DNA from 2 places in the Peribacillus sp. NJ4 genome. Region 1 is predicted to be linked to the other one. Evidence: riboswitches for the same ligand, from Rfam matches in the RefSeq annotation. Region 1 holds a riboswitch; the other holds the start of a gene.
What was found. A riboswitch is a leader RNA that binds a small molecule or an ion and turns the genes downstream of it on or off. The one in region 1 is predicted to bind preQ1.

Region 1 (5,233 bases):
TACATGCTCCAACTGAAATAATTGCAGCCCGAAGGTATTGGACTCAAGCCATCGGCCATCACCATCCTTGAAGTTAACGAAATCCACCATTGAATTGATGAGTGTGCGCCGGCGTTGTTCCGCTTCTTTTAATTGTTTGAATTCTTCCCTTTTAGCTAAATAAAGATATAAGATCAAGCCTATTGATAAAAGGAAAACAATGCCTTCCACTCTCTGAAGTTGAATGAAGACCTCTTTGTTATGGATATTTGTAGTTAAAAAAAAGTCGAACACGACTAGTGTAAGAATCCCGGATAGGATATATATTGCTAAGATGGAGCGTTTGGACATGGAGATTCTCCCTGATTTTAAGACATTTCAAAGGTAAAATTACATACACATTTTAACAAACTATCGGAAAAAAATATATGCAGAATCCTAAATAAAAAAACAGGGGCCAATGTAGGTCACCTGTTTTTTCTGAATAAGGTTAGGTTCTTTTTCTTTTTTGCACGCTTATAGATAATGAAAAATAATAAGAAGAGGAGTGCGAGTGCAACTAGCGTGTATTGGTTCATTTCAACAGATAGGAGTCCATATGGAATTAGCGATAGGAAGAAGAAGTATATCAGGTTGCCAAGTGCCGTCGCTAATAAAAAATCCTTGAAAGTGACGGTGCTGACTCCAGCTGCCAAGTTAATTAAACTTGTTGGGATAAGCGGGAAAATCCTGCCTGTAAACACGTACATGAAGCCATGCTCCACAACAGTTTTTTGCCATTTTTCACCCATCTTCTTTAAGAGAAGTTCCTGAAACCAATTTCTTGCTGCATAAAAAATGAATCCTGAAGCAACGACACTTGTAAACCAACTCCATAGGTAGCCATATATGAATCCGAATATCGTGACATTGATAGTCAGGAGCAAAATTAAGGGGATGAGTGTAAATGAATTTTGGACAAACATCAATACGAATGTCACAATAAAAGTGAGCAAAAGGTTTTCCTTCAATATGCTAATAACTGAATCCAAGTCACTTTTCCAAATCAAAGTAAATAATTCTGCATTTGAAAAAATAAATAATGCGATTACCAGTAGACCTGTTAAGGTCAGGACTTTTTTCAAAGGGTCACCACCATTCTGACTAATAGTTTATCATTTTTAAGTTAATTGGTGAAAAAAGAGCTGTCGCATGATGCAGACAGCTCTTTTACATTATAGTGGGTTCACGAAGAGAAGATTCCTTTAAAGCCACTTTTCAAACTGAATTCTTTTGTTCATTCCATAAATGATTGGCGCGCCAATCAAGAGGACAACGAATTCACCGACAGCCGTGGTCATCCAGCTTAACCAGAATGGTAAGCCAAAGGCAAGGTTCAGTTCAATGGCAATTAAAAACATTGTGAACGTGAAAAAGATGATCGTGGCGATCATCCGCCCTTTAATGCCTTTTATGAAACGTGAAACAAAAATGACAAGCAGCAAGGCGAGTAAGGATTGCCCCACCCCAAAAATTAAATCATATGGAACCATCGGTGAAAAGAGCAGATTCGATATGAAGACGCCGCCGACAATACCATAGATATATTTTTTATTGAATACAATAAGATGGTTCAACATTTCCGGTACACGAAATTGGAACATCTCAAAAGCTATTGGTTTAAACACCAATGAGACCGCCACATACAAGGCAGCCAATAACCCGTTTATCACGAGTGTACGAACATTCATTTTACTCTCTCCCTAGTTTTTTATCGTGGGATGGTTACGAACCACGTATAGGCGTTTGCCCGATGATTAATAGTATCCCAAGTAAGCTTGTTTCGTCAATTTGTAAAGAATGGTTTTAATTACAAGCATCCATAGGATTTTGATTTATGGCAATGAAGGATGATATTATTTTTATATGTACTTCAAAGGAGTGAATATAATATGTCTATCGCGAGTGTCAAAGGCCATTTTAAACAATGGGATCGGGAAGGCGATGTAATGGAGTTCGAAACATCGAGCGCTACGGTGAGTGATGCTGCAGAAACCATCGGTGTTATCCCAGCGAGGATCGCTAAGACTCTTTCCTTTAGGGGGGAAGGTGATGATGCGATTTTGGTTGTAGCGGCTGGGGACGCAAAAGTGGATAATAAGAAATTTCGTCAGATGTTCGGTTTCAAGGCACGGATGCTGTCACCCGAGGAAGTGCTTGAGCAGACCGGCCATGCCATCGGAGGAGTTTGTCCGTTTGGTCTGGCAAACGATCTAGCTGTTTTTCTTGATGTATCGATGAAACGCTTTGAGTCATTGTTCCCGGCATGCGGCAGTACGAACTCTGCAATAGAACTTACACCCGCGGAATTATTTGAATATTCAGGAGCAAAGGATTGGGTGGATGTTTGCAAGGCTTGGAATGAAGAGGGGAATGAGGAAACGGCAGCAGGCAATGCAGTGGAAGGCTTTTGATTAATGGTACCAAAAAGATCCACATGAATGGGATAAAGTCCACTTGGGTGGACTTTATTTGTGGGGGCCGTATGCATTTTAGCGGTCTATAATTTTAAAGCGGAAAATCGTGTAGAAAGTGTTCCTGAGCGGAGGGTGAAAGATGTTAAATGGAAGCCAAAGAAAAAGCAATAGCAGCTATCTTAGTCTTAAAACTCTTTATGAAGAAAATATCACGGTTAAGAGCATAGCCCAGGAGCTTGAGTTTTGCCATACAAACGATCTGGCGCTGGATATTCGGAAAGCATTGGAAAAAAAGAATTTTGATATATTGGCAGTGCAAGATCAAGGGGAAATCATCGGATATATCGAAAGGGAAGAACTGGGTGAAGGGAGCATTTCGGAATATTTGAGAAACTTTTCACCAAGGGAAATGGTTTCGGATTCAACGCCTTTGATCCAGCTGCTCCATATTTTCAAGAATAAAACAAGGGTCTTCGTATTAGAGAATAATTCAATTAAAAAGTTGATTACCCATGCCGACCTTCAAAAGCCTCCAATCAGGATGCTGATATTTGGATACATTACCTTATTGGAAATGAGGATGAGCGATATCATCATGGATAGATTCGGCGACGGAAGCTGGCATCCAATGATCAGCGAAGACCGTTTAGAAAAGGCAACCGAATTATATAGGAGGAGAATCGATAAAAATGAGGATATCAATTTAATAGAGTGCCTGCAAATCAGTGATAAATTCGATATCATACATAAGGATGAAGAATTGAGGTGCTTCTTCCAAATCCCTTCGAAAAGTAAAGGGAAGAAGGATGCGAATGCCATCCGGAAATTACGGGATAAGATTTCCCATGCAAATGAACTGGGACTGGACATGTCGTGGATGGAAATCATTGAGGTTGTCGAGTCCTGTGGGCAACTGCTCGAAATCTCTGAATACTATCAGTATGAAAAATAAGGATCCGGCTATCATGCTGGTTCTTTTTAATGTTTAACTCCAGACAGAAAAAAACTGCCCATATCAGGCAGTTTCCCCGAAAACTCAAAACTCCGGCAGTTGATCCAGGTTATTTTCTTTTATCCCATCAGGCTCACTCCGCAATATATCACGTCCATATTTATGAAAGACGTCAACGTTGGCCAGGATGCCTGCTTTGGCTTCCGAAAGGGCAGTGGGGTAGTCGAGTTCGCGGCCGGAGTTGGTCTTGATGGCGATAATATTGTCCTCTTCATTTTTCCTTACGGCGATGATTTCTTCTTTTCCTGCTGAATCAAGTTGGTTTGCTTGCGGTGTTCCCTGCTGTTTATAGGATTCATAAGCTTTTTCAAATTGGTCCATGTTTTGGACACCTCCCATTTATAGGGTGAGCTATTTTTTCTGCAATATACAAACCGGATTTCGTCCAACTTGAGCCGTTAATTCGTCCAAAAGCGCCGAATTTTCGGCACTTTTTTAAATTGGATGCTGTCGTCTTGGCCTTTTTGCATTGGCATGGCACTTGCATCTTGTATAAGTGGAGTAAGAAATAATATCCACTTAATTAAGGGAGGAATATGAATCATGAATGTAAAACAAGGGGCAAGCACTTTGAATGCAAAACAACAGGTCAAGACAATGAAAGCAGCGGTAGTCAATGAATTTAACCAAAAACTTGAGATTAAAGAAGTACCCATCCCGGAATTGGAATATGGTGAGATATTAGTGAAAATTAAAGCATGTGGCGTGTGTCATACTGATTTACATGCGGTACATGGCGATTGGCCGGTTAAACCTAAACTTCCGCTTATCCCTGGACATGAAGGTGTAGGTATCATAGAAAAGGTGGCAGAAGGCGTAACTTCCTTGAAAGTCGGTGACCGCGTTGGGATCCCATGGCTTTACTCGGCCTGTGGCGATTGTGAGTATTGTTTGACTGGAAGGGAAACGCTTTGCTTGGATCAATTGAATGCAGGCTACTCCGTGGACGGGGGGTATGCGGAATACTGTAAAGCACCTGCCAAATATGTGGTGAAGGTTCCTGAAGGGCTTGACTTTGCGGAAGTTTCACCGATTTTCTGTGCAGGCGTAACGACTTATAAAGCGCTTAAGGTATCAGAAGCAAAACCTGGTGATTGGGTAGCGGTTTATGGAATTGGCGGATTGGGACATGTTGCCCTTCAATACGCGAAAGCGATGGGCTTTAATGTCATTGCTGTCGATATTCAAGATGATAAGCTTGATCTGGCGGCGGAACTGGGGGCGGATTTCACGGTTAATGGGCTTAAGACTGATCCTGTACAAGTCATTAAGGATAAAGTTGGCGGTGTGCAGGCAGCCATTTCTGTAGCGGTTACGAAAAAAGCATTCGAACAGGCTTACAGTTCAGTCAAGAGGGGCGGGACACTGGTCGTAGTCGGATTGCCGAATGATGAACTTCCAATCCCGATTTTTGATACGGTACTAAATGGGGTAACTGTAAAAGGGTCAATCGTCGGGACGAGAAAAGATTTACAGGAAGCTGTTCAATTTGCGGCTGAGGGTAAAGTCAGAACGAATATAGAGACGAGGAAACTTGATGAAATCAATGATGTGTTTTCAATGATGGAAAAGGGAGAAATCAATGGACGCATCGTATTGACGCTAGAATAGTAACAGAGGAGGATGCCCTGGAACGGGGCATCCCTCTTTTTTTATGTCTGGTTCTTCTCATTTAATATATAGCGTAATTTCCTTATGGATATCTGCAAGCGTTTGGCTGCTTCATTCCGGTTGCCGTAGGTTTTTTGCAGTGCCTGCATGACGAGTTCCTTTCCAATTGTGGATT
Region 2 (5,233 bases), 3.5 Mb from region 1:
TTCCAATAACAGCAATTTCCTCGTAACCTTCCTCTTTAAGGAATTTATAGCCATTGACTACATCTTCCCACCATTCCTTTGGACCTGTTTTAGCAAGTTCCTCGGCTGATACTCCGTGCCCTCTATAAAGAGGCCCGTGACTAGTATAGTCGCGATCATGCAGGTATTTCCCTAATTTCTTCATATCTCCTGTACTTCCGGTAAACCCGTGAAGTAAAAGAACAGCTCTATTTCCACCTCTGTATGTGAATGACTCAGGTGCTTTCACTTTCATCTTTCTAGGACCTTCTTTCTGCTCTTGTTGATAAATAGAATCTAAATGATTTTCAAAAAAAAATCAATTAATACCCCTTGAGTGGGATTTCTTCTATCCTATTCCGTATTTTCATTAAAACAATTAAATCATGTATATAATATCCTTACCACACGCTTTACAACTCATCCGTTCCGAAGCACATTTTACTATGATTGATTTTATTTAGCAATCGTCATTTAACCATTTTTTTTAAGAAAAGTAAAATGCACCTTGTGTTACGATGCACAAAGTATTACACTTTTAAAATGAAAAGGAGGCGATTTTATTTGGATAAAGAACTAATGAAGGGAAGCATTGACCTCCTTTTGCTTTCACTTCTTTCACAAAAAAAGCTATATGGCTATGAAATCACGAAGATCTTGAGAGAAATGAGCATGGGCAAATACGAAATCAGTGAAGGCACCCTCTACCCCGCCCTTAAACGGTTGGAAAAAAAGGAATTCATAGAAGGCCATTGGAAAGAGTCCGAATCAAGTCGCAGGAAATATTATCATGTCACGGAAACTGGACAAACCGAACTTGAACGGAAACGGAAATGCTTTTTCACCCTAGAAAAGTTAGTTCGGAAAAGCGCAGAGCAATTCTGACCAAAAACAAGATAAAAAGCTTCCCGCACCCATGATTGGAACGGTGGAAGAAGCTTTTTTTGCTGTTTACTCGTGAATTTCGCACGTTTACTCGTGAATTTTGCACGTTTACTCGGGAGTTTGGAGCATTTACTCGTGAGTTCATGCGCCACTCTTGGGTTTGTGCTGTTTACTCGTGAGTTTCGCACGTTTACTCGTGAATTTTGCTGCTTTACTCGTGAGTTTAGATCATTTACTCGTGAGTTTGGATCATTTACTCGTGAATTCGTGCGCCACTCTTGGATTTGTGCTGTTTACTCGTGAGTTTCGCACGTTTACTCGGGAGTTTTGCTGTTTTACTCGTGAGTTTGGATCATTTACTCGTGAGTTCGTGCGCCACTCTTGGGTTTGTGCTGTTTACTCGGGAGTTTTGCTGTTTTACTCGTGAATTTGGGTCATTTACTCGGGAGTTCGTGCGCAACTCTTGGGTTTGTGCTGTTTACTCGGGAGTTTCGTACGTTTACTCGTGAATTTTGCTGTTTTACTCGGGAGTTTGGATCATTTACTCGTGAGTTCTTGCGCCACTCTTGGGTTTGTGCTGTTTACTCGTGAGTTTCGTACGTTTACTCGTGAGTTTTGCTGTTTTACTCGTGAGTTTGGGTCATTTACTCGTGAGTTCGTGCGCCACTCTTGGGTTTGTGCTGTTTACTCGTGAGTTTCGTACGTTTACTCGTGAATTTTGCTGTTTTACTCGTGAGTTTGGATCATTTACTCGTGAGTTCGTGCGCCACTCTTGGGTTTGTGCTGTTTACTCGTGAGTTTCGTACGTTTACTCGTGAGTTTTGCTGTTTTACTCGTGAGTTTGGGTCATTTACTCGTGAGTTCGTGCGCCACTCTTGGGTTTGTGCTGTTTACTCGTGAGTTTCGTACGTTTACTCGTGAGTTTCGTACGTTTACTCGTGAGTTTTGCTGTTTTACTCGTGAGTTTGGATCATTTACTCGTGAATTCGTGCTGTTTACTCGTAAGTTACTCCGATCACGCAAAAAAAGGACCTAATTAGGTCCTTTTTTGTCTATTCCTTTATGCTTCCGATAATTGGCGCAGGAGAGCTTCATACAATCCCCTTGAACTTGCGGGCCATATTTTTCACGAAAGGCCTCGAGACAATAGCATTTGTCTTCTTCCCTTTTGGTTCCATCCATCGAGTGCATCCCTCCTAGCATTCAACCGGAGACTACTCGCTTCTCCAGCCTTACGTTGATTCGGCCCAACAATGTGGCACCGATTGACTGAATGACTGTTTTAACGATGATTTGGCCGATAACCGCAGCGGGTACAGCTTCCCATGGCAAAATATTGGCACCCAGTGGACTTAGGCCAATCACGACAAATATCACTGAATCGAAAAATCCTCCAACGATCCCGCTGTAAAACACCCTCCAACTCATCGGGAGCTTTAACCGGGTATAAATCTCGGTATCCGCTGTTTCTGCCACCACGAAAGATAATGCGGAAGCAAATACAATCAATAATGTATCTCCTAATAAAAATGATACACACGCAGATAAAATCAGTGCGGTAACGATGCACATATAGGTTTTCGCGCGGCCGAATTTATTTTGGACCAGATCTCGAAAGATGAAGGTTCCCCCGATAAGCAATGTACCCATAGGAATGATGAACATACCAAAGTGCAATGGCTCAAAAGCTGCCGTAACCACATTCGCCGTGACGATGGATACTAAATACAATAGAATTCTTAACATTTCTTACATTCTCCTTATACAGAAAAAACAGCACCCTAAGAAAGAGCACCGTTCCCCTTAGTTTTTTTGAGAGGGTAGCTAGAACCTCTTCCGCCCGAGCGGATTATCATTTTCCTTAATTATCGTAGCTTGAAAACGATTGGAAATCAAGAAGTTTCCCTGTTGCATCGTATTTTCGATTTAGTCGCTGGGAATGGTGCGAAACCAAGGTTTTCCTTGCCGAATCGTTAAGTCAATATCCATTTTTCCAAAGCTTTGTACGTAGTGAAATTAATACGAACATCCCACTTTGTTAACACTTTAGGACTTTTGCCGATTCTTGTCGCAGAAAACTGCTTGACCAGCTGTATATGAAAAGCGACAATCATTGATAGAGTTATGTTACGGTCTTTCCTTGTAAAAGAAGAAACTCAATTGGCCACGGTCTTAAGAGGAATAACAAAAGTATAAACGCGAGGAGGAAAAAGAATAATGAAAAAAACGGCGTTTGTCTATCCTATTTATATCGCAACCACTCCAGAGAAGCTTTGGGAAGCCCTGACGAGTGGTGAATTCACGAAAAAGTATCATTTCGGATGCCAAGTCCAGTCTGATTGGCAAGAAGGCTCAACCGTTGAATATTTGCTGCAAGATGGGCGGGTTACTGATCATGGTATTGTACATAAGTGTGAGCCGTTGCACCTGCTCTCGTTTACATGGAACATGGCAGGAGACGAAACCCCTCGCGACCATCCTACACGGGTCACCTTTGAACTACAGCCAATGGATGGTTCAACCGTGAAGTTAACGCTAAAGCATGAGGAGCTATTGGAGACAGATTTCGTATACGATGACAATACCTTTAAAGGCTTAAATAATGGATGGCCTGCCATTCTAAGTAACCTGAAGAGCTTGCTTGAAACTGGACGGACCTTGCCGCCAATCTATGTAGATCGGGAGAATCAGGTGTTAGTGGAAAACGATAAAAACACATTGAAAGAGAGTTGATTTAGTATGGATACTCAAATAACTACGAAATTTAAAATAGGCAAGCCAACTAATGAGGTGTTTGAAGCCATAGTGAACCCTGAAAAAATCGGGAATTTTTGGTTCTCATCGAGTTCGGAAAGATGGGAACAAGGCCGGACGCCTACATTGAGATATGACGAATACGATGCAGAAGTGGTAGTCAATGTTTTAGAAGTCGAGAAAAATAGGAAAATCGTGTTTTCGTGGGGAGGAAATGATCAAGAAACGGTTGTTACCATCACACTTAAAGAGTTAGATAATACGAGTACAATTATCGAAGTAAACGAATCCGGTTTGAATGAAGATGACCCAGAAATAATAAACAAAATGATAGGACAAAAAGAAGGTTGGGTATATACATTAACCTGTTTAAAGGGTTATTTAGAAAATGGCGTTAATAATTTGAGAGCGTCAATAGTTTTTTAGTTATTAAAAGAATCAATGGCAGTTGGGAATGCCCAACTAAATAAAGGCTTTTTCTTCGATGTTCAAAAAAAGAAGGCTTACAAGTCTTGGTTGGACTATATCATTTTCTTAATTTTTCCGTATTATTCGGAGAAAAAAACTCAAGGATGGATGTCACCCTTGGGTTTTTCATTTACCGTATGCTGTGACACGAAATTCAATCGGAAATCACTTTTAGATACATGCCCTTCGAAGCTTTTTTATGGGCTTTAATCCCCATGTTCTTGACTTTTCCCGATAAATTGGAGGCTCTTACTAAATTGGCTCCTTGAATAACGGAAGGATCAATGAGCCGCACTTTATTTTTCAGATGAATATCGTAGTCCAATTGATCTTCTTTCAGCTTTACGTTACCATGGATCCGGTTTAACAGATTTTGCACTTCATGGTCTTCAGTGGAGCTTAATAAGGACATGACTTCTTCATCTGTACCTAGTAAGTCATCAAGGCTGATCAGGTTGTTAGCCAAAGCCAATTTTAAGGTCTTTGCCAAGATATCATAGCCATATATATTAAGTGGGTCCATGAAAAAATCAATAACTTCGCTATAATACGTTTCTACAAACCATTCCGCCGATTCAATATTATCCAAATACATCCTTCCATTAATTATGATTACATGGTTTAGAAAGTCATGAACGGATTCCAGTGTGATATGTCCGTATTGATACATATCCCGGAGAGTATAATCTACCCGATCGGCGCATAACTCAGGTGCTGGCTGTTCAAGCAATTCCCATTTTGATTGAAAAATATCTTCACATTCATATCCATACCTCTTCAGTATTAAGGGGATTTCGGATTCCATAATGACATGTTCATATATTTTTTCATGATAATCTTCATCCTTACAATCCAGAACGAAATCAATTACATGTGAGAATGCAGTGTGGGATACGTCATGCAGCAAGCCCGCGATTTGTTCCTCCAATGACCCACCAAGCGATTTTATTAAAAGCATCACACCTATTGAATGGTCAAACCGTGTGGCGTCCCACTTCTCATTAACTAAATAACTTGCCCCGCCTTGATGTATCCCCTTCAATCTTTGGAGCGGTTTGCTTACTATCAACTCTTCGAGAACTCCCTCTACAATGTGTTTCCCATAGAT

Region 2: it holds a riboswitch for preQ1, as region 1 does, so the genes downstream of both, QUF94_RS07200 (VUT family protein) here and QUF94_RS24800 (QueT transporter family protein) in region 1, are expected to answer to the same signal.

The regions. Positions count from the first base shown of each region.
Region 1 is NZ_JAUCFQ010000001.1:4,961,604-4,966,836, reverse strand. Features, by position in the region: gene QUF94_RS24810 (PAS domain-containing sensor histidine kinase) at 1-330, opposite strand, end outside; gene QUF94_RS24805 (TVP38/TMEM64 family protein) at 447-1,103, opposite strand; gene QUF94_RS24800 (QueT transporter family protein) at 1,224-1,709, opposite strand; PreQ1 riboswitch class I at 1,716-1,760, opposite strand; gene QUF94_RS24795 (YbaK/EbsC family protein) at 1,911-2,432, shown strand; gene QUF94_RS24790 (hypothetical protein) at 2,575-3,387, shown strand; gene QUF94_RS24785 (DUF3892 domain-containing protein) at 3,472-3,768, opposite strand; gene adhP (alcohol dehydrogenase AdhP) at 4,045-5,058, shown strand; gene QUF94_RS24775 (sigma-54-dependent transcriptional regulator) at 5,100-5,233, opposite strand, start outside.
Region 2 is NZ_JAUCFQ010000001.1:1,429,993-1,435,225, reverse strand. Features, by position in the region: gene QUF94_RS07235 (alpha/beta hydrolase) at 1-274, opposite strand, end outside; gene QUF94_RS07230 (PadR family transcriptional regulator) at 583-903, shown strand; gene QUF94_RS07225 (hypothetical protein) at 1,079-1,330, shown strand; gene QUF94_RS07220 (hypothetical protein) at 1,327-1,494, shown strand; gene QUF94_RS07215 (hypothetical protein) at 1,491-1,700, shown strand; gene QUF94_RS07210 (hypothetical protein) at 1,697-1,939, shown strand; gene QUF94_RS07205 (hypothetical protein) at 1,936-2,085, opposite strand; gene QUF94_RS07200 (VUT family protein) at 2,107-2,649, opposite strand; PreQ1 riboswitch class I at 2,701-2,743, opposite strand; gene QUF94_RS07195 (SRPBCC family protein) at 3,121-3,636, shown strand; gene QUF94_RS07190 (SRPBCC family protein) at 3,643-4,083, shown strand; gene QUF94_RS07185 (HD domain-containing protein) at 4,280-5,233, opposite strand, start outside.